3 linked regions of the Variovorax paradoxus genome follow. The protein of the gene in region 2 interacts with the protein of the main gene of each other region in a pairwise test. Links are inferred from orthologs where the notes say so. Each region holds a gene or a part of one and is shown on either strand. Other genes may lie near its edges. The genes, in order: AACL56_RS14855, AACL56_RS17055 and glnL.

What was found.
Region 1: the proteins of AACL56_RS17055 (region 2) and AACL56_RS14855 interact in binary tests that used the Escherichia coli proteins (3 or more experiments, as listed by UniProt). The link is inferred for Variovorax paradoxus from one-to-one orthologs.
Region 3: the proteins of AACL56_RS17055 (region 2) and glnL interact in binary tests that used the Escherichia coli proteins (3 or more experiments, as listed by UniProt). The link is inferred for Variovorax paradoxus from one-to-one orthologs.

The regions. Positions count from the first base shown.
Region 1 is NZ_LR743507.1:3,243,231-3,254,394, forward strand. The notes cover bases 1-3,192. They hold AACL56_RS14855 ([protein-PII] uridylyltransferase), read right to left. Parts: upstream 2,808-3,192; coding sequence 201-2,807; downstream 1-200. Other genes in these bases: AACL56_RS14850 (sensor domain-containing diguanylate cyclase), read right to left, coding at 1-97; map (type I methionyl aminopeptidase), read right to left, coding at 2,830-3,192. Also shown: more of map, read right to left, coding at 3,193-3,654; purL (phosphoribosylformylglycinamidine synthase), read left to right, coding at 3,891-7,868; AACL56_RS14870 (hypothetical protein), read left to right, coding at 7,876-8,187; AACL56_RS14875 (peptidylprolyl isomerase), read right to left, coding at 8,275-9,060; AACL56_RS14880 (BolA family protein), read right to left, coding at 9,188-9,463; AACL56_RS14885 (septation protein A), read right to left, coding at 9,475-10,017; peptide-methionine (R)-S-oxide reductase MsrB, read right to left, coding at 10,014-10,424; AACL56_RS14895 (protein adenylyltransferase SelO), read right to left, coding at 10,421-11,164.
Region 2 is NZ_LR743507.1:3,717,105-3,727,941, reverse strand. What follows is about bases 4,038-6,902. They hold AACL56_RS17055 (P-II family nitrogen regulator), read left to right. Parts: upstream 4,038-5,233; coding sequence 5,234-5,572; downstream 5,573-6,902. Other genes in these bases: AACL56_RS17040 (RDD family protein), read right to left, coding at 6,732-6,902; AACL56_RS17045 (diacylglycerol kinase), read right to left, coding at 6,328-6,735; AACL56_RS17050 (TIGR00730 family Rossman fold protein), read right to left, coding at 5,706-6,296; AACL56_RS17060 (NAD+ synthase), read left to right, coding at 4,038-5,228. Also shown: AACL56_RS17080 (sodium-translocating pyrophosphatase), read right to left, coding at 1-621; ppa (inorganic diphosphatase), read left to right, coding at 875-1,402; AACL56_RS17070 (hypothetical protein), read right to left, coding at 1,463-2,215; AACL56_RS17065 (GNAT family N-acetyltransferase), read right to left, coding at 2,289-3,521; more of AACL56_RS17060, read left to right, coding at 3,540-4,037; more of AACL56_RS17040, read right to left, coding at 6,903-7,316; AACL56_RS17035 (DUF3106 domain-containing protein), read right to left, coding at 7,336-8,184; AACL56_RS17030 (DUF3619 family protein), read right to left, coding at 8,216-8,638; AACL56_RS17025 (RNA polymerase sigma factor), read right to left, coding at 8,635-9,201; AACL56_RS17020 (acetolactate synthase 3 catalytic subunit), read left to right, coding at 9,481-10,837. UniProt on the Escherichia coli protein: P-II indirectly controls the transcription of the glutamine synthetase gene (glnA). P-II prevents NR-II-catalyzed conversion of NR-I to NR-I-phosphate, the transcriptional activator of GlnA. When P-II is uridylylated to P-II-UMP, these events are reversed.
Region 3 is NZ_LR743507.1:2,509,277-2,515,202, reverse strand. Bases 2,936-5,926 are described here. They hold glnL (nitrogen regulation protein NR(II)), read right to left. Parts: upstream 4,976-5,926; coding sequence 3,896-4,975; downstream 2,936-3,895. Other genes in these bases: glnA (type I glutamate--ammonia ligase), read right to left, coding at 5,750-5,926; AACL56_RS11330 (hypothetical protein), read right to left, coding at 4,980-5,492; ntrC (nitrogen regulation protein NR(I)), read right to left, coding at 2,936-3,869. Also shown: AACL56_RS11355 (hypothetical protein), read left to right, coding at 1-773; xth (exodeoxyribonuclease III), read left to right, coding at 938-1,723; AACL56_RS11345 (hypothetical protein), read left to right, coding at 1,728-2,264; more of ntrC, read right to left, coding at 2,313-2,935.

The sequences.
Region 1 (11,164 bases), 480 kb from region 2 along the record:
TCACGGTCTCGAGCATTTCGAGCATCGGCCGTGCGAGGTCTTCGAGTGTCTTGGCGGAAGACACCGAGTCGGAAAGTTGTTCGATCAAAGATTCCATGACCGACATTTTGACGGTGATGGACCGTTCGCACCGGCTTTCGCTTCGCCGGAGTCCGCATGACCTGTTGTGCTGCTCGGGAATCTGCGGGTTGACCGGACGGTCAGGACGCAAGCGCTTCCATCAGTTCGGTCTCGATCGCGAGCTGCGTCTTCTGGCCCTGTAGCTCGGGGCCGCTGATCAGGAAGGTGTCTTCGACCCGCTCGCCCAGCGTCGTGACCTTGGCGAGCTGCAGGTTCAAGTGATGGCGTGCCAGCACCCGGGCCACCGAATACAGCAGGCCGGCGCGGTCGCTCGCCGAGATATTGAGCAGCCAGCGCTGTGCCTTGTCGTCTGGAAGCAGGCTGATGCGCGGCTTGATCGGAAAGCTGCGCACCCGGCGCGAGACCCGGCCCATGCTGGGCGAGGGCAGGGCGCCGGCCTCGGTGAGTGTCTGCGCCAGGCCCTGCTCGACCATGCTGATCAGGTCGCGGTAGTGGTCCGGCAGGAAAGTCGTCACCACCTGGAAGGTGTCGAGCGCGTAGCCGTTGCTCGTGGTGTGCACCTTGGCGTCCAGGATGCTGAAGGACGCCTGGTCGAAATATCCGCAGATGCGCGCGAACAGGTCGGGCTGGTCGGGCGTGTACACCACCACCTGCAGGCCTTCGCCCACTGGCGACAGGTGCGCACGCACGATGGGTGGCGCCTTCGGATCGACCTGCACGTTCTTCGGCGGCACGAACCGCGAGAGCTGCTTGGCGTGCCAGGCGATCTCGGTGGCGTCGTGGCGCATGAAGTAGCCCACGTCGAGCGTGTCCCACAGCGCCTTGTGCGCCTCGAAGCGCTGGGCGTGCAGCGCGAGCTGCACCAGCGCCTCGCGCTTGCGTGCCTCGACTTCGGCATCCGGGTCGGGCATGCGGCCGCCCAGCGCGCGCAGCGTGTAGCGGTAGAGGTCTTCGAGCAGCTTGCCTTTCCAGGCGTTCCACACGCGCGGCGAGGTGCCCCGGATGTCGGCGATCGTCAGCAGGTACAGCGCCGTCAGGTAGCGCTCGTTGCCCACGCGCTTGGCGAACGCGCCGATGACCTCGGGGTCGCTCAGGTCCTGCTTCTGGGCGACCTGGCTCATCACGAGGTGCTCGGCCACAAGGAATTCGATGAGCCTGGCGTCCTCGCGGGCGATGCCGTGCTGCTTGCAGAAGCGCTGCACATCGCGCGCGCCCAGCGTGGAATGGTCGCCGCCGCGGCCCTTGGCGATGTCGTGGAAGAGCGCGGCCACATACAGGATCCAGGGCTTGTCCCAGCCGGCGGCGAGCTGCGAGCAGAACGGGTACTCGTGCGCATGCTCGGCGATGAAGAAGCGCCGCACGTTGCGCAGCACCATCAGGATGTGCTGGTCGACCGTGTAGACATGGAACAGGTCGTGCTGCATCTGCCCCACGATGCTGCGGAACACGCGCAGGTAGCGTCCGAGCACCGAGGTCTGGTTCATCAGCCGGAAAGCGTGCGTGATGCCGTAGGGCTGCAGCAGGATCCGCATGAAGGTCTCATGGTTGGCCGGATCGTTGCGGAACTTGCTGTCCATGACGTGGCGCGCGTTGTAGAGCGCCCGCAGGGTGCGCGCCGACAGGCCCTTCACGCCGATGGTCTTCTGGTACAGCAGGAAGGTCTCGAGCACCGCATGCGGCTCGCGCTCGTAGAGGTCGTCGCTGGCGATCTCGATCAGGCCGGCGCGCTCGTAGAAGCGCTCGTTGATCGGCGTGTGCTGCTCGTCGCTGGGCTGCAGCCGCTCGGAAATGTTCAGCAGCAGGATCTGGTTGAGCTGCGACACCGCCTTGGCGGCCCAGTAGTAGCGGCGCATGAGCGCCTCGCTCGACTTGCGCTGCGATTCGCCCTCGTAGCCGAAGCTCGCGGCTACCGCGGTCTGCAGGTCGAACACCAGCCGGTCTTCGCGGCGGTTGGCGATCACGTGCAGACGGGCGCGGATGAGCGAGAGCAGGGCCTCGTTGCGCTTGATCTGCTGGGCCTCGAAGGAGGTTGCCAGGCCATTCTTGGCGAGGTCGTCCCAGCGGCTGCCGAAGCCGGCGGCCTTGGTCATCCAGAGGATGGTCTGCAGGTCGCGCAGGCCGCCCGGCGATTCCTTGCAGTTGGGTTCCAGCGCGTAGGGGGTGTTGTCGAACTTCTGGTGGCGATGCCGCATCTCCTGTGACTTGGCCACGAAGAACGCCTGCGGATCGATGGCACGGGCGAAGCGGCGGCGAAAGGCGGTGAAAAGCTTCTTGTCGCCGGTGATCAGCCGCGCCTCGAGCAGCGAGGTCTGGACGGTGACGTCCTTTTCGGCTTCGGCCAGGCACTCCTCGAGCGTACGGACACTGGAGCCGATTTCGAGGCCCGCATCCCAGCAGTGGCCGATGAAGGCCTCGATGCGGGCTGGCTCGATGGCGTTCTCATGGCCTTCGGGCGGCAGCAGCAGCAGCACGTCGACGTCCGAATACGGAAACAGTTCCCCGCGCCCGTAGCCGCCCACGGCGACCAGCGAAAGCGCGTCGCCGAAGCCGGCGTCCTGCCACAGGGAGGCAAGCGTCTCGTCGGCCAGTGCCGAGAGCTGACGCAGCACGGTGTGCACGCTGCGCGTCGGTGCGCGTGCAAAGCGCAGGGTGTCGAAAAGGGCGAGCTTCCTGGCGCGATAGGCTTCGCGCAGCGTCGCCACGTCGATCTTGGCTGCTTCGATCACGTGCGGGGAACGCGCGGGCGCGTCAGGTCTTGGTGGAGGTGACGAAGGAGGGCAGCGGCGGGCTGCCTTCGGACAGGGTCAGCACTTCGTAGCCGGTCTCGGTGACCAGCACGGTGTGTTCCCACTGGGCCGACAGCGAATGGTCGCGCGTGACGATGGTCCAGCCGTCGTACTGGCCGCCCTTGAAGTCTTCCTTCACGTCGCGCTTGCCGGCATTGATCATCGGCTCGATGGTGAAGATCATGCCGGGCTTGAGCTCTTCCATCGTGCCCGGGCGGCCGTAGTGCAGGACCTGGGGTTCCTCGTGGAAGCGCTGGCCCACGCCGTGGCCGCAGAACTCGCGCACCACCGAGAAGCCCTGGCCTTCGGCGAACTTCTGGATCGCATGGCCCACGTCGCCCAGGTGGCCGCCGGGGCGCACCTGCATGATGCCGTGCCACATGGCCTCGAAGGTGAGGTTGCACAGGCGCTTGGCGGCGATGGAGGCGTCGCCGATCACGTACATGCGGCTGTTGTCGCCGAACCAGCCGTCCTTGATGACGGTCACGTCGACGTTCATGATGTCGCCCTTCTTCAGGGGCTTGTCATTGGGAATGCCGTGGCAGACCACGTGGTTGACCGAGGTGCAGAGCGATTTGGGGAAGGGGACGCTGCTCGCGCCCATGTAGCCCAACGTGGCGGAGGTGGTGCCCTGCTTGACCATGTATTCGGCGGCGAGCCGGTCGACGTCGTTGGTCGTGATGCCGGGCTTGATGAGGGGCGTGAGGTAATCCAGCACCTCGGAGGCAAGGCGGCAGGCGACCCGCATGGCTTCGATGCCCGCAGCGTCTTTGTAGTTAATGCTCATGCCGGAATTATCCCATCCAGCAGGTGAACCTGCCCCCGACGCGGGCCACTTCGTGTCCCCGCTGCCCTCCAATGAGGTGGCCAGCGCAGGGCGGCCCGGGGTTGGCCTAAAATTGCGGGTTAACGCGGATGGCCCCAGTCAGCGGCCATCCGCCTCGATTCCTTGATTTCCAACGCGCCCCCGAGGCCCCACCGACCGTGACGCAGCCCGCACCTCAAGCCCTTCCTGTCGTAACCATGTTCGAGGGCGGCAGCGCACTCAGCGATTTCCGCGCACGCCAGCTTCTGCCGAAGCTGCAGGCCATCGAGCCGCGCATCGAGGGCATTTCGGCCCGCTTCGTCCACCTCGTGGTGACCGAGGCCGCCCTCGGCACCGCCGAGCGCGAGCGCTTCGCGGCACTGCTGACCTATGGCGAGCCCTTCGAGTCGCCGGCCAGATCGACCACCTCGGTGGTCGTGACACCCCGCCTGGGCACCGTGTCGCCCTGGGCCTCCAAGGCCACCGACATCGCCCACAACTGCGGCCTGGCGCTGCGCCGGGTCGAACGCGTCACCCAGTACCACCTGAAACTCAAGGCCCCGCTGATCGGCAAGGCGCCCGTGCTCGAGGGCGACCAGTTGGCCGCCGCGGCCGGCCCGCTGCATGACCGCATGACCGAATCGGTGCTGGCCACCGTCGAGCAGGCGGCCAGCCTGTTCAGCGAACTGCCGGCCCAGCCCATGGCGCAGGTCGATGTGCAGGCCGGCGGCCGCGCCGCGCTGGTCGCGGCCAACACCGGCTTCGGCCTGGCGCTGGCCGAGGACGAGATCGACTACCTCGTCGATGCCTTCACCCGCCTGGGCCGCAATCCCAGCGACGTCGAACTGATGATGTTCGCGCAGGCCAACAGCGAGCACTGCCGCCACAAGATCTTCAACGCCCAGTTCACCATCGACGGCAAGGCCCAGCCCCAGAGCCTCTTCTCGATGATCCGGCACACCGAGAAGCAGAACCCGCAGCACACCGTCATCGCCTATGCGGACAACGCCTCGGTGATGGAGGGCGCGACCATCGAACGGTTCATTCCGGCCGCGGGTTCTCAGAGCTATCAGAAAGACAGCGCGCTGAGCCACGTGCTGATGAAGGTCGAGACGCACAACCATCCGACCGCGATTTCCCCGTTCCCGGGCGCCTCCACCGGCGCGGGCGGCGAGATCCGCGACGAGGGCGCCACCGGCCGCGGCTCCAGGCCCAAGGCCGGCCTGACCGGCTTCACAGTGTCGAAGCTGTGGCCTGAAGATGGTCACTACGGCAAGCCCGAGCACATCGCCAGCCCGCTGCAGATCATGACCGAGGGTCCGCTGGGCGGCGCAGCGTTCAACAACGAATTCGGCCGGCCCAACCTGCTGGGCTACTTCCGAGAGTACGAGCAGGCGGTGGCGAGCGACCTCGACACCGTGCAGCGCGGCTACCACAAGCCGATCATGATCGCGGGCGGCCTTGGCAGCATCGACGCCACGCAGACCAAGAAGATCCAGTTCCCGGCCGGCTCGCTGCTGATCCAGCTCGGCGGCCCCGGCATGCGCATCGGCATGGGCGGCAGCGCCGCCAGCTCGATGGCGACCGGCGCCAACGCGGCCGAACTCGACTTCGACTCGGTGCAGCGCGGCAACCCCGAGATCGAGCGCCGGGCGCAGGAGGTCATCAACCACTGCTGGCAGCAGGGCGCGGCCAACCCGATCCTGGCGATCCACGACGTGGGCGCCGGCGGCCTGAGCAACGCGTTTCCGGAGCTGACCAACGACGCCGGACGCGGCGCGCGCTTCGACCTGCGCGCCGTGCCGCTCGAAGAGTCGGGCATGGCGCCCAAGGAGATCTGGTGCAACGAGAGCCAGGAGCGCTATGTGCTGGCCATTGCGCCGGAGTCGCTCGAGCAGTTCAAGGCCTTCTGCGAGCGCGAGCGCTGCCCGTTCTCGGTGGTGGGCGTCGCGACCGAGGAGCGCCAGCTGCTGGTGGCAGACGAAGGCGCCAACGTGCAGCCCGTCGACATGCCGATGGACGTGCTGCTCGGCAAGCCGCCCAAGATGCACCGCGACGTGAAGAGCTTGACACGCGTCTTCAAGCCGCTCGACCTCACGGGCGTCGACCTGCAGAAGGCCGCCATCGACGTGCTGTCGCACCCGACCGTGGCCTCCAAGCGCTTCCTCATCACCATCGGCGACCGCACCGTGGGGGGCATGAGCCACCGCGACCAGATGGTCGGCCCGTGGCAGGTGCCCGTGGCCGATTGCGCCGTGACGCTCGCCGACTACAAGGGCTTTGCCGGCGAAGCCATGAGCATGGGCGAGCGCACGCCGCTGGCCGCGCTCGACGCGCCGGCCTCGGGCCGCATGGCCGTGGCCGAGGCGATCACGAACCTGCTGGCCGCGCCGATCGAGCTTTCACGCGTGAAGCTGTCGGCCAACTGGATGGCCGCCTGCGGCGAGCCCGGCGAGGACGCTGCGCTGTACGAGACGGTGAAGGCCGTGGGCCTGGAGCTGTGCCCGGCACTGGGCGTATCGATTCCGGTCGGCAAGGATTCGCTGTCCATGCGCACCCAATGGAAAGACGGCGCTGAAGCCAAGCGGGTCACCTCGCCCGTGAGCCTGATCGTGACCGCCTTCGCCTCGCTGGCCGACGTGCGCGGCACGCTCACGCCGCAACTCGACGCCGAAGAAGCCGACACCACGCTGGTGCTCGTCGACCTGGGCCAGGGCAAGCACCGCATGGCAGGCAGCATCCTGTCGCAGACGCTCAACCAGAGCGGCGACACGGTCCCCGACCTGGACGACCCGGCGCAGCTCGTGGCCCTGGTCAATGCCGTGAACGCGCTGCGCGCCGACGGCAAGATCCTGGCCATGCACGACCGCAGCGACGGCGGGCTGTTCGCCACCGCGTGCGAAATGGCGTTTGCCGGCCACGTGGGCGTGGCGCTGAACGTCGACATGCTCGTGACGGAAGGCGACGGCATTTCCGACAGCCGCATGGAGACCGGCGACGCCAAGAACTGGGCGCAGCAGGTCAGCGCGCGTCGCGAAGAACTCACGCTCAAGGCGCTGTTCAACGAAGAACTCGGCATGGTGCTGCAGGTGCGCACCGCCGAGCGCAACGACGTCATGCAGGTGCTGCGTGCCCACGGCCTCAGCACGCACAGCCACTTCGTCGGCAAGACGCGCCCCGCCAGCTCCGCCATGGATGCGGGCAAGGGCAAGGTCGAAATCTGGCGCGATGCCAAGTCGGTGTTCAGCGCCAGCCTGCACGACCTGCACCAGGTGTGGGATTCGGTCAGCTGGAAGATCGCCCGCGAGCGCGACAACCCGGCCTGCGCCGACGCCGAGCACGCCGCAGCGGGCGTGCCGAACGACCCGGGCATGCACGTGTTCCTGCCGAACGCGCAACAGTCCGTGGCTCTGGCACCGGCCATCCTGCAGTCGCGCCCCAAGGTCGCGATCCTGCGCGAGCAGGGCGTCAACTCGCACGTCGAGATGGCCTACGCCTTCACCGAAGCGGGCTTCGAGGCCTTCGACGTGCACATGACCGACCTGCAGTCGGGCAGGGCGGACCTCGCCGATTTCAAGGGCGTGGTGGCCTGCGGTGGCTTCAGCTATGGCGATACGCTGGGCGCCGGCATCGGCTGGGCGCGCAGCATCACCTTCAACCCGAAGCTGGCCGAGCAGTTCAAGACCTTCTTCGGCCGCGCCGACACCTTCGGGCTGGGCGTGTGCAACGGCTGCCAGATGTTCGCCGAACTGGCCGACATCATTCCGGGCGCCGAAGCCTGGCCGCGATTCACCACCAACCAGAGCGAGCGCTTCGAGGCGCGGCTGTCGATGGTCGAGGTGCTGGAGTCGCCCAGCATCTTCTTCGCGGGCATGGCCGGCAGCCGCCTGCCGATCGCCGTGGCGCACGGCGAGGGCTACGCCAACTTCAAGCATCGTGGCGACGCGGCCAAGGCCATCGGCGCGATGCGCTTCGTCGACAACCACGGCCAGCCGACCGAGCAGTACCCGTTCAACCCGAACGGCAGCGCCGGCGGCCTGACCTCGGTGACCACGCCGGACGGTCGCTTCACCGCGGTCATGCCGCACCCGGAGCGCGTGTTCCGCAACATCCAGATGAGCTGGACCTCGGGCGACCGCAGCGAACTCAGCCCCTGGATGCAGATCTGGCGCAACGCGCGCAAGTGGGTGGGCTGACCGGCCGATGCTCGATCTCGATCACCCGCAAAGCCGGCATGTGCTGGAAGCGGCGCGGATCGAGGACCTGATCCGCAAGCAGCTGCTCACGTGGCGCGCCGACGAGGCACTGGCCTCGTCGGCGCGCATTGAGATCCTGCAGGTGCTGCTGCCGCAGCTCGAAGCGCTCAACGCGGCGCACTTCGGAGCATCGCGCAGGATCCACGGCACGCTCGACGCATTGGGCAAAGCCGTGCAGGGCATCGATGCCGACAAGGCGTGGCAGGTCTTCGGAGCCTTCGACGGGCCAGGAGACAACTTCGGTACCTGGGCCATCTGAAGCAGGCGACCGGCCGGCCATGAAAAAAGCGACCCGAAGGTCGCTTTTTCTATTCGCGGAACACCGCGAACCCTGGGGGTGTACGAGTTACTCCACCTTCGCCTTCGCGCGCAGTTCTTCCTGGTACTTCTGCAGGCGTTGCTGCTGCAGCTGCTGCGTGATCTGCGGCTTCACTTCCTCGATCTTCGGCAGCTGCGCCTGGCGGATGTCGTCCACGCGGATGATGTGGTAGCCGAATTGGGTCTTGATGGGCGCGGGGGTGGTCTCGCCCTTCTTGAGCTTGATCATCGCTTCCGAGAACTCGGGCACGAAGCTCGCGGGATTGGCCCAGTCGAGGTCGCCGCCGTTGGCACCCGAACCCGGATCCTTGCTCTGCTTCTTGGCGATGTCTTCGAACTTGGCGCCCTTCTTTAGGTCGGCCATGATCTTCTTGGCCTGGTCTTCGGTCTCCACCAGGATGTGGCGGGCCTTGTATTCCTTGCCGCCGTTGGCCGCCACGAACTTGTCGTACTCGGCCTTCACGTCGGCGTCCGACACCGGGTTGGTCTTGCGGTAGTTCTCGAACAGCGCGCGGATCAGGATGGCCTGGCGGGCGAGTTCGAGCTGGTTCTTGTAGTCCTCGCTGACGTCGAGACCCTGCTTCTGCGCTTCCTGCATGAACACTTCGCGCGCCACGATTTCCTCGCGCAGCTGGCTTTGCATTTCAGGCGTCACCGGACGGCCTGCGGCTGCCAGTTGCTGGGCCAGAACGTCCATGCGGGCCTTGGGCACCGGCTTGCCGTTCACGATGGCTGCGTTCTGCGCCAGCGCCGCCGTGGAAGTGGCACCGAGCAGCACTGCGGCCGCGACGGCCTGCAAGATTTGTTTTTTCATGGAATGAATATCGAGCTGGGAAGGAAATGCGCTTGTAGGAAAACGCGCGGGAAAGAAAGCAGGGAAGGGGAGGAAAAGGGGAGCGCTGCAACCGCGTCGAAAGCGGTGCGAGCTTGCGTTGGACGACTCAGAGCACCTCGATGGCGATGGCGTGCAGACCCTGTGCGATAAAAACCTGGAGGGCATCATACACAAGCCGATGCCGCGCCACGCGGGGATTCCCGTCGAACATGGGGGAGGCGATGCGCACGCGGAAATGGGTGCCGTAGCCCGCCGCATTGGCGCCCGAATGGCCCGCATGGGCAGCGCTTTCGTCGATCACTTCGAGCTCGGTCGGGGCGAGCTTCTCGCGCAATACGGCCTCGAGGGCTGCGGTGGTCGGCAACTCTGCGGTGGTGCTCATGGTGCCTCCCGTCATGCCGTGGGCTTGTCGTCGTTCTTAAGGTGCGGGGCGATGTACAGGCCCTGCGCCACCAGGAAGACGATCGGGAATACGTAGCCCCAGAGCTTGAAGTTGACCCAGGCCTCGGTCGTGAAGTACGCCGCCACATAGCCGTTGATGAGGGCCATGAACAGGCAGTAGCCGATCCACGCCACGTTCAGCCGGCCCCAGATGCGATCGGGCAGCTCGAGCTGCGAGCCCAGCAGCATCTTGAGAAAGTTCTTCTTCAGCGCCCAGAGCGCCACTGCCAGCGCGATGGCCATGGCGCCGTACAGCACGGTCGGCTTCCACTTGATGAAGCGGTCGTCATGCAGCACGAGCGTGAGCGTGCCGAACAGCAGGATCAGCACCAGCGTGGCCTTCTGCATGGCCTGCAGCTTGCGCTCGGTGGCGTAGATGATGGCCATCTGCACCACGGTGGCGGCCATCAGCACGCCGGTGGCGGTGTAGATGTCGCCGAGCTTGTACGCGACGAAGAACAGCAGGATCGGAAAGAAGTCGAGGATCAGTTTCATTTTTTCTGGAAGTCGAGCGAAGCCGAGTTCATGCAATAGCGCAGGCCGGTTTCGGTGGGGCCGTCGGGGAACACGTGGCCCAGGTGGGCGCCGCAGCCGGCGCAGACATTCTCGGTGCGCACCATGCCGTACGAGCGGTCGACGATGTTCCGGATGGCGCCGGGCACCGCCTCCTGCGAGAAGCTCGGCCAGCCGCAGCCGGCATCGAACTTGGTCGCGGAGTCGAACAGCTTGGCGCCGCAGCAGACGCAGTGGTAGGTGCCGTCGTCCCAGTGCGCCTCGTACTTGCCCGTGAAAGGGCGTTCGGTGGCGGCATGGCGCGTCACCTCGAAGGCGGCAGGTTCGGCGCCTTTTTCAGCCAGAAGGGCTTTCCATTCGGCGTCGGTCTTCTGTACGGGCAGGGTCATGAGGAACAGCTGATTTCGATCGTGGAGGCCCAGTCGGGCGGAAAGCCGGCGTAGGCGTCGTGTCCGGGGTGTTCGTCGAAGGGGGTTTCGAGCAGGGCCAGCAAGGTTGCCACACCCGAGTGGTCCTTTTCCTGACTTGCCTCGATGGCTTGTTGGCCCAGGTGGTTGCGCAACACGAACTTGGGGTTGGACCTGAGCATCAGATCGGCCGCTTGCCCAAGGTCCACGGTCGCATGGCGCTCCGAAAACGATAGCATCCATGCGTCGAAGCCTTCGCGATCCGGGAACAGGTCGCGCACCGGTTCGGCGTTGCCGTCGGCCATGTAGTGCGAGAGCCGGCGCCAGAAGATCGTGTAGTCGACCTTGCCTGCGGCCAGCAACTTGAGCACGCCCTCGACCAGCGGCCGGTCGCCTTCGGCCGCATCCGCCAGGCCCAGCTTGTCGCGCATGCGGCCTTCGAACTCCTGCGGAAACACGGTCTTGTACGACTCGAGCGCGGACACGGCAAGGTCCTGGTCGCCGATGAGCGGCAGCAGCGCCTGCGCGAGGCAGAACAGGTTCCAGTAAGCCACGTTGGGCTGCTGGTTGAAGGCGTAGCGCCCGCTGGTGTCGCTGTGGTTGCAGATGTGGCGCGGATCGAAGCCGTCGAGGAACTGGAACGGCCCGTAGTCGATGGTGAGCCCGAGGATGCTCATGTTGTCGGTGTTCATCACCCCGTGGCAGAAGCCCACGGCCTGCCA
Region 2 (10,837 bases):
GATGCCGGCCTCGACCTTGCCCACCAGGTCGGCGCCCACGTCGGCGCCCTTGGTGAAGATGCCGCCGCCCAGCCGCGCGAAGATCGAGATCAGCGAGGAGCCGAAGGCGAATCCGATCAGCGGGTTGAGCAGGGAGGACAGGCCGTGGGCCCCGGCCGGAATGCCGCCGGCGGCCAGCACCCAGTAGAAGACCGACACGCCCAGCAGCCCTAGGCCCACCACCAGCATGCCGGTGATGGCGCCCCCGCGGAACGCGACGTCCAGCGCCGGGCCGATGCCGTGCGTGGCCGCCTGCGCGGTGCGCACGTTGGCGCGCACCGACACGTTCATGCCGATGAAGCCGCACGCGCCCGAGAGCACCGCGCCCACCACGAAGCCGACGGCGGTGGTCAGGTCGAGGAAGAGGGCGATCAGCACCGCCAGCACCACGCCGACGATGGCGATGGTGCTGTACTGCTTGGCAAGGTAGGCGGAGGCGCCGGCCTGGATGGCCGCTGCGATCTCCTGCATGCGGGCGTTGCCGGCGTCCTTCGAGAGAATCCAACTTCGGGCCCAGAAACCGTAGGCCACGGCCACGAGGCCGCAGACGATGGCCAGTATCAGGGGGGTGTTGCCGATCATGCTTTGCTTCTCCATTCGTTCGTTTAAGACTTGTGGAGACGGACGCCATGAACCCTGCGTGCAACGCGTACGGGGGCATGATTTCCGTCGCGTTGCTTCCTCGAAGCTCGCTGCACCGAGGTGCGGAGCCGATTGGCCAACGGTTGCAATTTACAGGCAAAAACGAGCGCGTGTGCGACCGTGCGGTGACACGGAAAGTAAACTCCGGGTTTGTCCCCATCCTTCTCATACTTTCAACTACTCGAAAAACGTCATGTCCTTCGACAAAGTTTCCCCCGGCAAGAACGTGCCCGACGCCTTCAACGTCGTGATCGAAATCCCGATGAACGCCGACCCGATCAAGTACGAAGTCGACAAGGAATCGGGCGCGATCTTCGTCGACCGCTTCATGACGACGGCCATGTACTACCCCGCCAACTACGGCTACGTGCCGCAGACCCTGTCGGGCGACGGTGACCCGGTCGACGTGCTGGTGATCGCCCCGTACCCGCTGCTGCCGGGCGTGGTCGTGCCGTGCCGCCCCCTGGGCATCCTGATGATGGAAGACGAAGCCGGCGTCGACGGCAAGGTGCTGGCCGTGCCCACCGACAAGGTGCTGCCGATCTACAGCCACTGGAAGTCGGTCGACGACGTGAACCCGATGCGCCTGAAGGCCATCAGCCACTTCTTCGAGCACTACAAGGACCTGGAAGCGGGCAAGTGGGTCAAGGTGCTGGGCTGGGAAGGCATCGACTCCGCCAGGAAGGAAATCCTGGACGGCATCGCCAACTACAAGAAGTAAGTTCTTCGTGCTGCCGCGAGGCAGCGTTCGAGGGGCGCCATGCCCCTCGAACCGGCGGCCTCAGGTCCGGACCGCGTCCGAGGCCAGCCGCATCCACTCGCGATTGACCGATCGCGCGTGCGAGTTCCAGTGGCGCGCGGCCTGCTGGAGCTCCTCCCACTGGCGCTGCGCGCCTGTGGCATCCCCTTGTTCAGCCAGCCATGCGATGTAGCGGGCACGGGTCTCGACCGTGTTGAACTGGCTCAATGCGCTTTCGAAGGCATCGCGCGCTTCCTGCTGGCGGCCGTCGGCAGCCAGTGCCCGGGCCGTGAGCACGGCGACCTCGTCCCGGCGGTAGTCGTCGCGCGTGGCGCGCAGGGCCTGCAGCGATTGCAGCGCTTCGCGCCCGGCGCTGGGGCCGCCTGCGGCAAGTAGTGCGCTGGCCAGGCCGAACTGAAGTTCGGGGTCGGAAGCCAGCGGGCCCTTCAGCGCGTCGCGGTAGTGGCCCACGGCGTCGGCTGCCTGGCCCCGGTCGAGCGCGGCCTTGGCCAGGCGCAGCTTGTTCTGCGCGGTGGGCGCGAGGTCGTAGGCCTCGGCCGCGGCGCGGTATTCGCGCTCGGGATCGATGAAGCCGATCGCCGCGCTCGCCACCTTGCCGGCGGTGCGCTGCATGCGCGAGGCGGGCAGGTACTCGACCACGAAGTACACGACGCTGCCCAGCAGCGGGAAGCTGAACAGGATGATGAGCCAGTACATCTGCTTGCCGTGGCGCATGGCATGCACCGCGAAGAACAGTGCGATCAGGATGTGCAGCCCCAGTCCGAAGATCGGCATCGGTTTTCCCCTCTGTGTTGTTGTGGATATCGGGCGCGTTTATAGCAGCCCCGCATGGCAACGCAGGGGCTGCTCAGGTCGCCTTGAACGGACTGCGCTCGCCGAGGTGATCCATGTAGTTCTCGATGCCTTCGCCCTCACGCTCTAGGAAGCGCTCGACCGCATCGGCGAAGGACGGGTGCGCCAGCCAGTGCGCGCTGGTGGTCTTCACCGGCATCAGCGCGCGCGCCATCTTGTGCTCGCCCTGTGCGCCGCCCTCGAAGCGCGTCGCGCCATGCGCAATGCACCAGGCCAGCGGCTGGTAGTAGCAGGCCTCGAAGTGCAGGCAGTCGACGCGTTCCAGCGCCCCCCAGTAGCGGCCGTAGGCAACCGGCGGTTCGCCGGGCTGTGTCGACAGCGCGATCAGGCTGGCGGCCATGGGCTTGCCGTTGCGCTCGGCGATGAACAGCAGCCAGGCCTCGGGCATCGTGTCGGCCATGCGCCGGAAGAAGTCGCGCGTGAGGTAGGGCGGGTTGCCGTGTTCGCGGTAGGTGCGTTCGTAGCAGCGGTAGAAGAAGTCCCAGTCGGCCTTGGCGATGTCGGCGCCGCGCGACCAGCGAAAGCTCACGCCGGCGTCCGCCACCTTGCGGCGTTCCTGCCGGATCTTCTTGCGCTTGTCGTGCGAGAGGCTGGCGAGGAAGGCATCGAAGTCGGGGTAGGTCCCGCCGCCGTTCGGCCCCAAGGCGAAATGCTCGCCCTCGGGGGGCTGCGAGGACGCGTCGGCGCCGGACGCGGGGGCTGCATTCGTCCAGTGGAACTGCACGGTGTTGCGCAGCATAAGGCCGGCTTCGGTGCAGGCAGCGATGTCGGCCTCGGAGCCGAACAGCAGATGCAGCGAAGACAGCTCCTGCTGCTTGCACAGGGCGATGAGCCCTTGCACCAGCAAAGTGCGGCTGGCGGCATCGCGCGCCAGCAGCCGCGCACCGGGCACGGGCGTGAACGGTACCGCGACCACGGCCTTCGGGTAATAGGCCAGGCCGTGCTGCTCATAGGCGTTGGCCCAGGCCCAGTCGAACACGTACTCGCCGTACGAATGGTCCTTGATGTAGAGCGGGCACGCCGCCTGCAAGGTCTCGCCTTGCCACAGCGTGACGAACTGCGGCATCCATCCGCTGTCGGGCGTGGCACTCCGGCTGTCGTTCAGCGCCGCGAGGTATTCGTGACGCATGAAAGGCGAGGGCTCGGCCTCGGCGGCGAGCAGTGTGTTCCATGCTTCCGGGCTCACGTCCGACGGCGATGACAAAACCCGAATGACATAATCGTTCAAGCCTTTTCTTCCTTCTGTATGACGCTCAAGCTCGCGATCGCGCAACTCAATTTTGTGGTGGGCGACATTGCCGGCAATGCAGAAAAGATCGTCGACGCCGCGCGCCAGGCGCATGCGCAGGGTGCGCGTCTGCTGCTGACGCCCGAGCTCTCCATTGCCGGCTACGCAGCGGAGGACCTGTTCCTCCGCCCCGCCTTCACCGAAGCCTGTGATGATGCCGTGAAAGGCATTGCCGCCGCTCTGGCCGACCTCAAAGACATGGTCGTGGTGGTGGGGCATCCCACGGGCGGCAGCGTGCGCAGCCGGTCGGTGGCGGTGCAGATGCGCCACAACGCGGCCAGTGTCATCAAGGAGGGCCGCATCCTCGAGACCTACGCCAAGCGAGAGCTGCCCAACTACCAGGTGTTCGACGAGCGCCGCTACTTCACGCCGGGACAGGGCAGTTGCGTGTTCGAGGCGGGCGGCGTGTCGGTCGGCCTGCTCATCTGCGAGGACGCCTGGTTCGACCAGCCGGCCGAACTGGCCCGAGAGGGCGGCGCCGAGGTGCTGGCGGTGATCAATGCGTCGCCGTACCACGTGGGCAAGGAAGGTGAACGGGTCGCGCGCATGTCGGAGCGAGCGCGGTCCGTGGGCCTGCCGCTGGTCTACGCGCACCTGGTCGGCGGACAGGACGAGGTCGTGTTCGACGGCGCTTCGTTCGCGCTGCAAGCCGACGGCGCGGTCGCCATGCAGGCCGGAAGCTTCCAGGAGAAGCTCCTCTTCGCGCAACTGGAGCGCACGGCGCAAGGCCGCGTGGGCTTCACCGATGAGCCGGGCGCCATCGCACCGGTGCGCGATGCCGAAGCCCAGCTGTGGGATGCGCTGGTGCTGGGCGTGCGCGACTACGTCGGCAAGAACGGCTTTACAGGTGCCATCCTCGGGCTTTCGGGCGGCATCGACTCCGCACTGGTGCTTGCCATCGCCGTCGATGCGCTGGGCAAGGAAAAGGTCCGCGCCGTCATGATGCCGTCGCCGTATACCGCCGACATCAGCTGGATCGACGCGCGCGACATGGCCGGCCGGCTGGGCGTGCGCTACGACGAGATTTCCATCAGGCACACCGTCGAGTCCTTCAAGGGCGCATTGGCCGGGGAGTTCGAGGGGCGGCCCGAGGACACGGCCGAGGAGAACATCCAGGCCCGCATCCGCGGCACGCTGCTGATGGCGCTGTCGAACAAGTTCGGCTCGATCGTGCTGACCACCGGCAACAAGAGCGAGATGGCCACCGGCTACTGCACCCTCTACGGCGACATGGCGGGCGGCTTCGCGGTCATCAAGGACCTGCTGAAGACCACGGTGTTCGCACTGGCCCGCTGGCGCAACGCCCACGACCCGTACGGCACCGGTGCCGAGCCCATTCCCGAGCGGATCATCACGCGCCCGCCGAGCGCTGAACTGCGGCCCGGGCAGACCGACCAGGACAGCCTCCCGCCCTACGACATCCTCGACGGAATCCTGGCACGCTACATGCAGGATGATGAGGGCATCGACGAGATCATCGCCGCGGGCTACGACCGCGCGGTGGTCGAGCGTGTCGCACGGCTGATCAAGATCAACGAATACAAGCGGCGCCAGGCGCCCGTAGGCATCCGGGTCACCCATCGAAGCTTCGGCAAGGATTGGCGTTACCCTATCACCAGCAAATTCAACGAAACCGCCGGAGCATAAAACCCATGAAGCAGATCACCGCCATCGTCAAACCCTTCAAGCTCGAGGACGTGCGCGAGGCCTTGGCCGAAGTGGGCGTCACCGGCCTCACAGTCACCGAAGTCAAGGGTTTCGGCCGCCAGAAGGGGCACACCGAGCTCTACCGCGGCGCTGAATATGTCGTCGATTTCCTGCCCAAGATGAAGGTCGAGGTGGTCGTGAACGAGGCCGACGTCGATCGATGCATCGAGGCCATCGTCAATTCGGCGCGTACCGGCAAGATCGGCGACGGGAAGATCTTCGTGACCGGGGTGGAGCGCATCGTGCGCATCCGCACGGGTGAAGAGAACGAAAACGCGGTCTGACCGATTCGCCCCCCGGCCGCGCGCACGTCGTGTCGCTTGGCCGTCCCTCTGACCGGGGCGACGCCTGAGGTCCCGCAAAGCCGGTTCCTCGCTTTTCTGAAAAGGGCCGGCCGCTGTGCAGCGGCCGCAGGGGTCAGAGGTTTTCCGAGAGGCGATCTTCTCGCGGGTGCAGGGGGACTTCAGCGCGAAGCGCCGCCAGCAGTTCAGGCACCTCGGTGCCGGTGCGGATCAGGTCCATCTGCCATTCGCCCATGAAGCCCTCGCGCACGCTGTGCGCCAGGAAGCCCAGCAGGCCGTCGTAGTAGCCGGCGGTGTTCAGGATGCCGGTCGGCTTGTCGTGATAGCCAAGCTGGCGCCAGGTCCAGATCTCGAACAGTTCCTCGAAGGTGCCGATGCCGCCCGGAAGGGCGACGAAGGCGTCGGCACGCTCGCCCATCATGGCCTTGCGCTCGTGCATGGTGTCGACCACGTGCAACTCGTCGCACAGGGGGTTGGCCAGTTCCTTGTCGACCAGCGCCTTGGGGATGATGCCGACGACCCGGCCGCCGGCCAGCCGTGTCGCCTCGGCCACGGTGCCCATCAGTCCGGTGCGGCCGCCGCCGTACACCAATTGGCCGCGGTGCTGGCCGATCCACTGGCCGACCGCTCGTGCAGCCTGGGAAAACTCGGGGCGTTCGCCGGGGCGCGAACCGCAATACACACAGATCGAAAATTCAGGAGTCATGCTGCCATCATGCCGCAGGCAGCCGGCCCGCTCATGACATGAAGCGTTGCCACAGCGCCGCAGCCCAGATCCCCCCGCACAGCGTGAGCGAGAGCAGCACCGCGGCACTGCCCATGTCCTTGGCGCGCTTGGAAAGGTCGTGCCACTCGGGGCCGATGCGGTCGATGGCGGCCTCGACAGCGGTGTTAAGCAGCTCGACGATCATCACCAGGATGGCGCTGCCCGCGAGCAACGCCACTTCGACCCAGCTGCGGCCCAGCCAGAAGGCAACCGGGATCATGACGATCGACAGGATCGCTTCCTGGCGGAAGGCCGGTTCGCTCCAGCCGGCGCGCAGGCCATGCAGCGAAATCAGCGTGGCATGCCAGACACGCTCGAAGCCCTTGCGGGACTTCTGCGGGTTGACGGCGGGGTCGGGAAGTTTCGGCAAGGCACTCATCGGCGACTCATCGGTTTGGAGGTGATGAGCCGCGTACCGGCCCAGGCGTCGTGCCAGAACTGGCGCTCGGGGTGAAAACGTGCGAGCAGGGCCCAGATGGCGACCCAGCCGAAGATCAGGACCGCCGATTCGCCGCCCGACAGCTTGAAGGGCGCAATGGCAGCCAGCGGCGGCAGGAACCAGATCCAGCTCAGCAGGTAGCGTCCGAGGGCGCGGCCCTGGGTGACCGGGCGGCCATGCGTGTCGACGATGCGGATGTTCCAGGTCTTCATGGCAAGAGTCTGGCCCTTGGTCCAGAACCAGACGAAGTACACGCCGAATACCACGAAAAGAAAAGCCTGCAGCAGGTGGCGCCGGGAATCCATCGCATCGCGCATCTGGCCCAGCGTGCTGAAGAGCCATCCCGACACGAACACCACGGCGAACAGCAGCATGCCTTCATAGAGCCAGCAAGCCATCCGCCGCCACAGACCCGGCGTGCCGGCGGCTATCGAAAGGTGAGCGGTGGTTGCAGGCGCGAAGGGCGCGGAGGGCGAGCCAGGCTGTTCGGACCCCGACGCTTCGGGAGGGCTGGAAACCATCGAAACCTTGTACCGGGAGTCAGGGGGCGGGAGCAGGCGTATCGCTTGCCGCGGGGGCAGGTACCTGTGCTTCCGGCGGCACCGGCGGCGAGGCCGTGCTCGATGACAGAGGCGCGGCGGGGGCGGCCGGGGCGACGATCACCGCGGGTGTCGCGCTGGGAGAAGTGCGCTCGGGCGGAGAGGCCACCATGAGCGTTGCGGGTGCGGACGCAGGCGCGGGCGGCGGAGTCAACAGGATCCTGGGAGTGTGCTGGCCGCCCGGCGTGACAGCCGGCACAGGCACCAGCCGCTGTGACGAGACGGGGCGCACCGGAACGGCGGCGCCGCGGGGCTTGGCCGGCGCGCGCTCGGCGAGCTTGCGCTTTTCTTCCTCGCTCAAGGCCTGGTATTGCTCCCACTTCGCCTTTCGCTCATCAGGAGGGATGCGCTTGACCTCGGCGAAATTCAACCGCGCCTGCACGCGCTGCTGGTTGCTGAGCGCGGCCCACTCGATCATCCGGCTGTGCAGGGTGTTCTGGTCGTCTGCGGACATGCTCTCGAAGTTGCGCGAGAGCGCCAGCCACTTCCTTTTCTGACCGACGTTGAGCGTGTTCCAGTGAACATTGAGCGGCTTGAGCGCATGCTGCTGCTCGGCGCTGAGTTCGCTCCATAGCGGCTTGGTCGTCGGGACGGCCTTGGGACTGGAGGTGGCCGATGGCGTCGTCGTGCCTCCCGACGACTTGGCGAAGCCCTCGGCAGGGGGTTGGGCGCTGGCGAGCGTCAGGCCGAAGGCGGCCGCTGCAAGCGCGCCTGCCCAAACGACGGCGCCCGCCTGGAGCGGGCGCGTCGGGCGGGGGGTGTTCGCGCTGGAGGAGGTGCGGCGTCGCATTCGGTCGGTCGGGGTGTCCGTCGTGAAATGTTCAGTCGGAGGCGCTGTCGGCCTTCAGGAATTGGGCGAAGCCGGGGTCGGTATAGGCAGCGGGCGGCAGATCGCCGGTGAGGAGGGCGGAGTCGACCTCGGCCAATTCGCTGGCGCGATCGTCGTCCTGCATCACGCTGATGGTGATCAGACCGGCCACGAGCGCGATCAAGGGCACCACCGAGCCGATGCGGGTCCACCAGCCGCCGCCCAGCGCGACCGAATGACCCGACTGCACCACCACGGGCGCGGTCCGCAACTGCGGCGGAAGCTTGCGAGCGGCAACAGCCTGCGCGCGCGCCACGCGCAGTCGTTCGCCGATGTCGTGCGGCAGCTCGCGGTTGCCGGCCGACAGGCGGGCGGCCAGGCGCAGGCCGAACTCGTCCTCGGCGGCGGATGATGTGGTTGGAACCATAGTGTTCATAGCGATATTCCCTTGGCCTTGAGCGCCTTGCTCAGAGCGTGAACGGCTCGCGAGCAATGGGTTTTGACGCTGCCTTCGGAGCAGCCCATCGCGGCGGCCGTCTCTGCGACGTCCATTTCCTCCCAGTAACGCATCAGGAAAGCCTCGCGTTGACGACCGGGCAAAGCTGCGATCTGCTCCTCGATCTCCTTGAAGATCTGGGCGCGGCGGGTCGTGTCTTCGGCGCTCTCCGCTTCCCTAGAGTCGGTCGGCGAGACGAAGTTCTCGAGCAGGTCGAAATCTCCGTCGTCGTCGACGGAGTCGAAGTCGCTGAGGTTGGAGAACAGCGCGCGGCGGGTCTTCTGGCGGCGGAACCAGTCGAGGGTGCAATTCGACAGGATGCGCTGGAACAGCATCGGCAACTCGGCGGCCGGCTTGTCGCCATAGTGCTGCGCCAGCTTCATCATGCTGTCCTGCACGATATCGAGCGCTGCTTCTTCATCCCGCACGTGATAGACCGAGCGCTTGAAAGCGCGCCGTTCGACGCTTTTCAGGAAGTCGGAGAGTTCTTGTTCAGTGGCCAAGCGAGAGGGGACGCGCAGGACGCGCCTCGTGGGAATGGGTCTGGCGATCGCGTATGGTTATCGCCGCGGATTATGCCTTTGTAGCTTTGCACGCCACATGAAGCGAATCTGAACGCCGGAAGTGCCATAATCCGGCCTGCAAGTCAAAAGGCAAACGGGTCACGGTCCGGCGGAACATCAGTCCGCTCATGGCTTTGGCCTTAAGTCCTGGCGCGACCTCACAAGGGTTGGCAAGGGGCACCCAAGGTATTTCGTTCCCGAAATAAACAAAGGTTGATCATGGAAATCTCCAAGGCGGAAATTCTTTCCGCGGCGGCCGCGTCCAGCGGCGCAGGCAATCCGTCGCAAGAACTCATGGGCGCAGAAGTGCTGGTCAAGGCACTGCAGGCCGAAGGCGTTCAATATGTCTGGGGCTACCCCGGCGGCGCAGTTCTCTACATCTACGACGCGTTTTACAAGCAGGACACCATCCAGCATGTGCTGGTGCGCCACGAGCAGGCCGCCGTTCACGCAGCCGACGGTTACGCACGTGCCACCGGCGAGGTCGGCGTCGCGCTGGTCACTTCCGGTCCTGGCCTGACCAACGCGGTCACCGGCATCGCAACGGCCTACATGGATTCGATCCCGATGGTGATCATCTCGGGTCAGGTGCCGACGGCGGCCATCGGCCTCGACGCCTTCCAGGAATGCGACACGGTCGGCATCACGCGCCCCATCGTCAAGCACAATTTCCTCGTCAAGGATCCCAAGGATCTGGCCATGACGATGAAGAAGGCCTTCCACATCGCACGCAGCGGCCGTCCCGGCCCCGTGGTGGTGGACGTGCCCAAGGACGTTTCCTTCAAGAAGATTCCGTACGCAGGCTACCCCGACAAGGTCGAGATGCGCTCGTACAACCCGGTGCGCAAGGGCCATGGTGGCCAGATCCGCAAGGCGCTGCAACTCTTGCTGGCGGCCAAGCGTCCCTATATCTACACCGGCGGCGGTGTGCTGCTGGGCAACGCCACCAACGAACTGCGCACGCTGGTCGACATGCTCGGCTATCCGGTCACCAACACGCTGATGGGCCTGGGCGCCTATCCGGCGAGCGACCGCAAGTTCCTTGGCATGCTGGGCATGCATGGCACCATCGAAGCCAACAACGCGATGCAGAACTGCGACGTGCTGTTGGCAGTCGGCGCGCGCTTCGACGACCGCGTGATCGGCAACCCGAAGCACTTTGCGCAGAACGAGCGCAAGATCATCCACGTCGACATCGACCCGTCGAGTATTTCCAAGCGCGTGAAGGTCGACATCCCCATCGTCGGCGATGTGAAGGATGTGCTCACCGAACTGATTTCGATGATCCGCGAGAGCAGCGCCAAGCCCGATGCTGGTGCGCTGGCGGAGTGGTGGAAGACGATCGAGGCGTGGCGCTCGCGCGACTGCCTCAAGTACGACCGCGGCAACCAGGACGTGATCAAGCCGCAGTACGTGGTCGAGACGCTCTGGAACATGACCAAGGACGCCGACACGTACATCACGTCGGACGTCGGCCAGCACCAGATGTGGGCCGCGCAGTACTACCGCTTCGACGAGCCGCGGCGCTGGATCAACTCCGGCGGCCTGGGCACCATGGGCGTGGGCATTCCCTACG
Region 3 (5,926 bases), 1.2 Mb from region 2 along the record:
CCGGGCTGCGTGCCGAGTTCAAGGCCGAGGCCTTCGCTGGCGCGTCGCTCAGCGCCGAGGGCGAGGCCACGTACGAGAAGGGCAAGGGCGTCACGGTCAAGGGCAGCGTCGAGGCGATGGTGGGCGTGAAGATCAAGGTGGACGCGAACATCGACGTGGCCGACATCTTCCTGATCGAGGCCAGCGCCGAGGCTTTCGCGGGCGCCATGGCCACGGCCGAGGTCGAGTTCAGCGCCACGGTGGACGGCGTGAAGCTCGAGCTCAAGGCCGAAGCCTTCGCCGGCGCGCGCATCAAGGGCGAGGCCTCGCTGTCGCTGCGCATGTGCGGCTACGACATCATCAAGGGCACGGCCAAGGGTTCGCTGTCGGTCGGCGTCGGCGCCTCGTTCGCGCTCGAGTTCGAGTCGTCGGCCTTCGGGGGCTCCAAGCTCGGCATCGAGGCCGACGTGACGGTGGGCGTGGGCATGGGCGGCGGCGGCGAGTTCACCGTGTATCAGGACAACCTGGGCCGCGCGTTCAACTCGCTCTTCTATTCCAGCTACCTCACGCTGCTCGGACGCTCCAGCGAGCGCGACACCTGGCGCACCTACTTCCGCGACCTGGAAGACAACCAGATCCTGTTCGAGCGCGCCGACAAGATCATCGACGAGGCGCTGACAGGCTGCTACATCGAGTACCAGACCAACTTCACGCAGCTGCAGGCGTGGAAGCAGATGGAGGCGCTGTCCTGCTTCAAGGCGAACAAGGCCATTCCGGACGTGATCGCGCTGTAGACCGGGGTTGGGGGCGCGTAGACGTACGCGTCTCCGTCTGATACAGGGCCCGGCCGCGGGCGCGGCAGAATGTGCGCCGGAACTCCTTTCGCGGCACGGCCGGCGGGGCAACCATGCCACGCCGCCGCGCCACACCGACAGCCCTCGCACAGACCGCCGCCCACATGAAAATCGCCACCTGGAACGTCAACTCCCTCACCGCGCGCCTGCAGCACGTGCTCGACTGGCTCATTGCCAACCCGGTCGACGTGCTCTGCCTGCAGGAGCTCAAGATGACGGACGACAAGTTTCCGCTCGAGGTCCTGAAGTCCGCGGGCTACGAGGCCGCGGTGTTCGGCCAGAAGACCTACAACGGCGTCGCCATCCTGAGCCTCGCGCCGGTCCGCGACGTGGTGAAGAACATCGGCGGTTTCACGGACGACCAGTCGCGCGTGATCGCGGCGACCATCGAGACGCCCTCCGGTCCGCTGCGCGTGGTCAACTGCTACTTCGTGAACGGGCAGGCGCCGGGCTCGGAAAAGTTCGCCTACAAGATGAAGTGGCTCGAGGCGCTGCACGACCAGCTGCGCCAAGAGCTGGCCGCACACCCGAACCTGGTGCTGCTGGGCGACTTCAACGTCACGCCCGAGGACCGCGACAGCTTCGACCCTGTGGGCCTGAAGGAAACCATCCACCACACGACCGAGGAACGCAACCATTTCAAGGCGCTGCTCGAGCTGGGCCTGACCGACAGCTTCCGCATGTTCGAGCAGCCCGAGAAGAGCTTCTCGTGGTGGGACTACCGCATGCTGGGCTACCAGAAGAACCGCGGCCTGCGCATCGACCACATCCTCGTGAGCCAGCCGCTGCTGCCGCGCGTGAAGGGCTGCGTCATCGACCGCGTGCCGCGCAAATGGGAAAAGCCCAGCGATCACGCACCGGTGGTGCTCGATCTTGACCAGGGAGCCTGAGACCATGGCGAAGCTCCATCGCACGGCCAGCCGCGTCGCCCTGCTGGCGGCGGCACTGGCACTGTCGGCCTGTTCGCTGCTGAAGTCCGCCGACAAGGCGGAGGGCGGCGCAGGGGCCTCCTCGTCCACGTCCGAATCGCCCGCGGACGAGGCTTCCTCGAGCGGGCGCGAAGTGGCCACGGTGCGGCTGATCACGGCGCAGACGCCGGCCGTGCGGGCCTACCGCAAGATCGGCGCGCGCCACATCTACAACAAGTACGCCAGCCGCATCTACAAGGGCAAGATCCCGCCGCTGGTCTACGCGGTGGTGGTGGTCGAGACCGACATCGATGCCACCGGCAAGGTGGTGCGCGTGGGTTTCAGCCGCACGCCGAGCCATGCACCCGAGGTGCCGCCGAAGATCGCGGAGCTGATCAAGGCCACGTCGCCGCTGCCCAACCCCGGAAAGCTGGGCGCCCACACCTACGTGGACACGTGGCTCTGGGACAAGAGCGGCAACTTCCAGCTGGACTCGCTGACCCTCGGACAACGCAGCCGATAGCGAAGACACCCGCGAACCGGCATAAAAAAAGGCCCCGAGGGGCCTTTTTCATTCGATGCCGAGTTCCTGGATCTTCCGGGTGATGGTGTTGCGCCCGATGCCCAGCTTCTGCGCGGCCTCGATGCGGCGACCGCGCGTATTGGCCAGCGCCGTGAGGATCAGGCGCGACTCGAAGCGGCGCGACAGCACGTCCCACACGTCGGTGCGCCCGGCCGCCAGCAGCGCCTGCGCCTCGGCCTCGAGGCCGCCTTCCCAGCTGCTGACGCCGCCCGCGGCGGGAGCCTCCGGAGCGTCGGCTGCGGCGTGTGCGCTGTGTGTGGCCGATGGCGCCTCGACGCCCGCCACCGGCAGCGGCGCCACGGCCTGCTGCGGCATTCCGGCAGGGGCCGTGGCCGCGCTCTCCGCCGCATGGGCGTGGGCATCGACGGCGGCGCCGCCGGCCATCACTTCGGGCGGCAGGTCCTTGGCCTCGATCAGCTGGGCTGGCGCCATCACGGTCAGCCAGTGGCAGATGTTCTCGAGCTGCCGCACGTTGCCGGGGAAGCTGAAGGCCGCGAGCCTGGCCAGCGCGGCATCGGAAATGCGCTTGGGCTCCACGCCGAGTTGCCGCGCGCTGACCTGCAGGAAGTGGCGCGTGAGCGCGGGCACGTCCTCGCCGCGTTCGCGCAGGGCCGGCAGGCGCAGGCGGATCACGTTGAGACGGTGGAACAGGTCTTCGCGGAAGCCGCCGAGCTTGACGCGCTGCTCCAGGTCCTGGTGGGTGGCCGCGATGACCCGCACGTTGGCCTTCACCGAGTTGTGGCCGCCCACGCGATAGAAGTGGCCGTCGCTGAGTACGCGCAGCAGGCGCGTCTGCAGGTCGAAGGGCATGTCGCCGATTTCATCGAGGAACAGCGTGCCGCCCTCGGCCTGCTCGAAGCGGCCGCGGCGCATGGTCTGCGCGCCGGTGAAGGCGCCGCGCTCATGGCCGAAGAGCTCGCTCTCGAGCAGGTCCTTCGGGATGGCGGCGGTGTTGATGGCCACGAACGGGCCGTTGGCGCGCGGCGAGTGCTTGTGCAGCGCGCGCGCCACCAGCTCCTTGCCCGAGCCCGATTCGCCGGTGATGAGCACCGTGACGTTGCTCTGCGAGAGCCGGCCGATGGCGCGGAACACGTCCTGCATCGCGGGCGCCTGGCCGAGCATCTCGGGCGCAGCGACCATACGTTCTTCCGCGACTTCCTCGCGCTGGCTTTCGTCGACCGCGCGGCGGATGAGCTCGACCGCACGCGGCAGGTCGAAGGGTTTGGGCAGGTATTCGAAGGCACCGCCTTGAAAGGCCGAGACGGCGCTGTCGAGGTCGGAGAACGCCGTCATGATGATGACGGGCAGGCCGGGGTGCCGGGCCTTGATCTTGTCGAGCAGGTCGAGCCCGGAGCCGCCCGGCATCCGGATGTCGCTCACCAGGACCTGGGGCGCCTGCTGCTCGTCGTCGCCGGCCTGCTCGAGGGCGGCCAGCACCTCTCGGGTATTCGTGAAACTGCGCGTGGGCAGGTCTTCGCGCAGCAGAGCCTTCTCGAGCACGAAGCGAATCGATTGGTCGTCATCAACTATCCAGATCGGCTTCATGCATCTCCTCTGTTGCCGGTGCTGCGCTAGGGCAGCGGTATCAATATCTTGAAATCGGTTCGGCCCGGGACGCTGTCGCACTCGATCACGCCGTGATGCTGCTGCACAAAGGTTTGCGCGAGCGTCAGCCCCAGCCCGGTCCCGCCTTCCCTGCCCGAGACGAGCGGATAGAAGATGCGGTCCTTGATCGTGTCCGGCACACCCGGTCCATTGTCGATGACATGCAATTCCAGTGCCAGTCGATACCACTGCTTGTTGAAGATCACCTGGCGTGCCACGCGCGTCTTGAAAGTGATCTGCGCATCGCCCGCGGCGCGACGCTCGGCCAGCGCCTGCGCCGCGTTGTGCGCGATGTTCAGCGTGGCCTGGATGAGTTGCTCGCGGTCGCCGCGGAACTCGGGGATCGAGACGTCGAAGTCGCGCTCGATGTGCAGGTCGCGCGGAAATTCCGCCAGGATGACCGAGCGCACGCGCTCGCACACCTCGTGGATGTTCACGTCGCCCACCACGTGCGGGCGCCGGTGCGGCGCCAGCAGCCGGTCGACCAGCGTCTGCAGCCGGTCGGCCTCGTGGATGATGACCTGGGTGTATTCGATGAGGTCGCGGGACTCGACCTCCATCTGCAGCAGCTGCGCCGCACCGCGGATGCCGCCCAGCGGATTCTTGATCTCGTGCGCGAGGTTGCGGATGAGTTCCTTGTTGGCCTGCGCCTGGTCGATGAGGCGCTCCTCGCGGTCCTGGCGCACCTGCTGCTCGAGCGGCGACATCTCGATGATGAGCTCGCCCTTCCTGTCGCCGTGCGACAGCGTGACCTGCACCGGCATCAGCTCGTGATTGACGCGACGCAGGAAGGCTTCGTAGCGCAGCGTTGCGAAGTCGTTGCTGCTGGCGCCGTCGATGGCAGTGCGCAGCACCTGCGGCTCGTGGAAACAGGCACCGAACTGCGATCCCTCGAGCGTGCGTCGCGATGTGCCCAGTGCGTCCTCGAGGCCTGCGTTGGCAAACAGCACGGAGCCGTTGCCGTTGACCACCGCGATCAGCGTGGACAGCAGGTCGAAGGACTTGAAGCGCAGGTTGGCGCCGTTCGCCTTCTTCCCGAACACCATGTGATCAGGGCTGCTTGACGGGCAGACGGCCGATCTCGCGGCGGATGCCGGCGATATCGCTCTCGTTGCGCGCCAGCTCGGCCTTCATTTCGGCGACGCGGTCCAGGTACTTCTGATAGTTCTTGCTTTCGCTGCCCTGCTTCTCGGGCTCGCCGTTGTTGTATTCCTTCTGCAGCTCGGCCTGGCGCGCCTCGGCCTTCTTGAGCTCGGACTCGAGCACCGAACGCGCCTCGCCATCGCGGGCGCGCTGGTCGACGCCTTCGACGCGCGGGCTGCCCGCCGGCGCACGCGCTGCAGACGAACCCGAGGACGACGACGTCGAACCGCCGCCACCGCCCGAAGGCCTCGTGCCCTGCACGACCGTGACGTTGCCGCCTTCGAGCGGCTTGCATCCCTTCTGCTGGGCGATGGAGGCGTTGTTGGTGTATTCATTGCCGCAACGCCAGACGCGCTCCTGCGCGAGCGCCGGCAGCGCGAGCAGTGAACCGGCCAGGAAAATGAGGGAAGCAGTCTTCATGTGTATCGGTTATTGGCGGTGGACAGCGCGACAAAGGCGCATTTTCATGCAATTCGACGCCAATGGTGACCAGATGTTCCACCCCAATGAAAAAGGACGGCAAGCCGTCCTTTTCTTAACCCATCGGGCCTACACACCGCGCTGCGCCAAGCCCCCTTCCAGGGATACCGCGGAACCGGCTTTGCCGGGCCGCAGGTATCGCCCCCGGTAGGAAGGCGAAGCGACACGAAGTGCGCACAGCCTGGAGGCGAGCCAAATTACAGCGAGTAGTACATGTCGAACTCGACGGGGTGCGTCGCCATGCGGAAGCGCGTGACTTCCTGCATCTTCAGTTCGATGTAAGCATCGATGTAGGCATCGGTGAACACGCCGCCCTTGGTCAGGAACGCACGGTCCTTGTCCAGGTATTCCAGGGCCTGGTCGAGGCTGTGGCA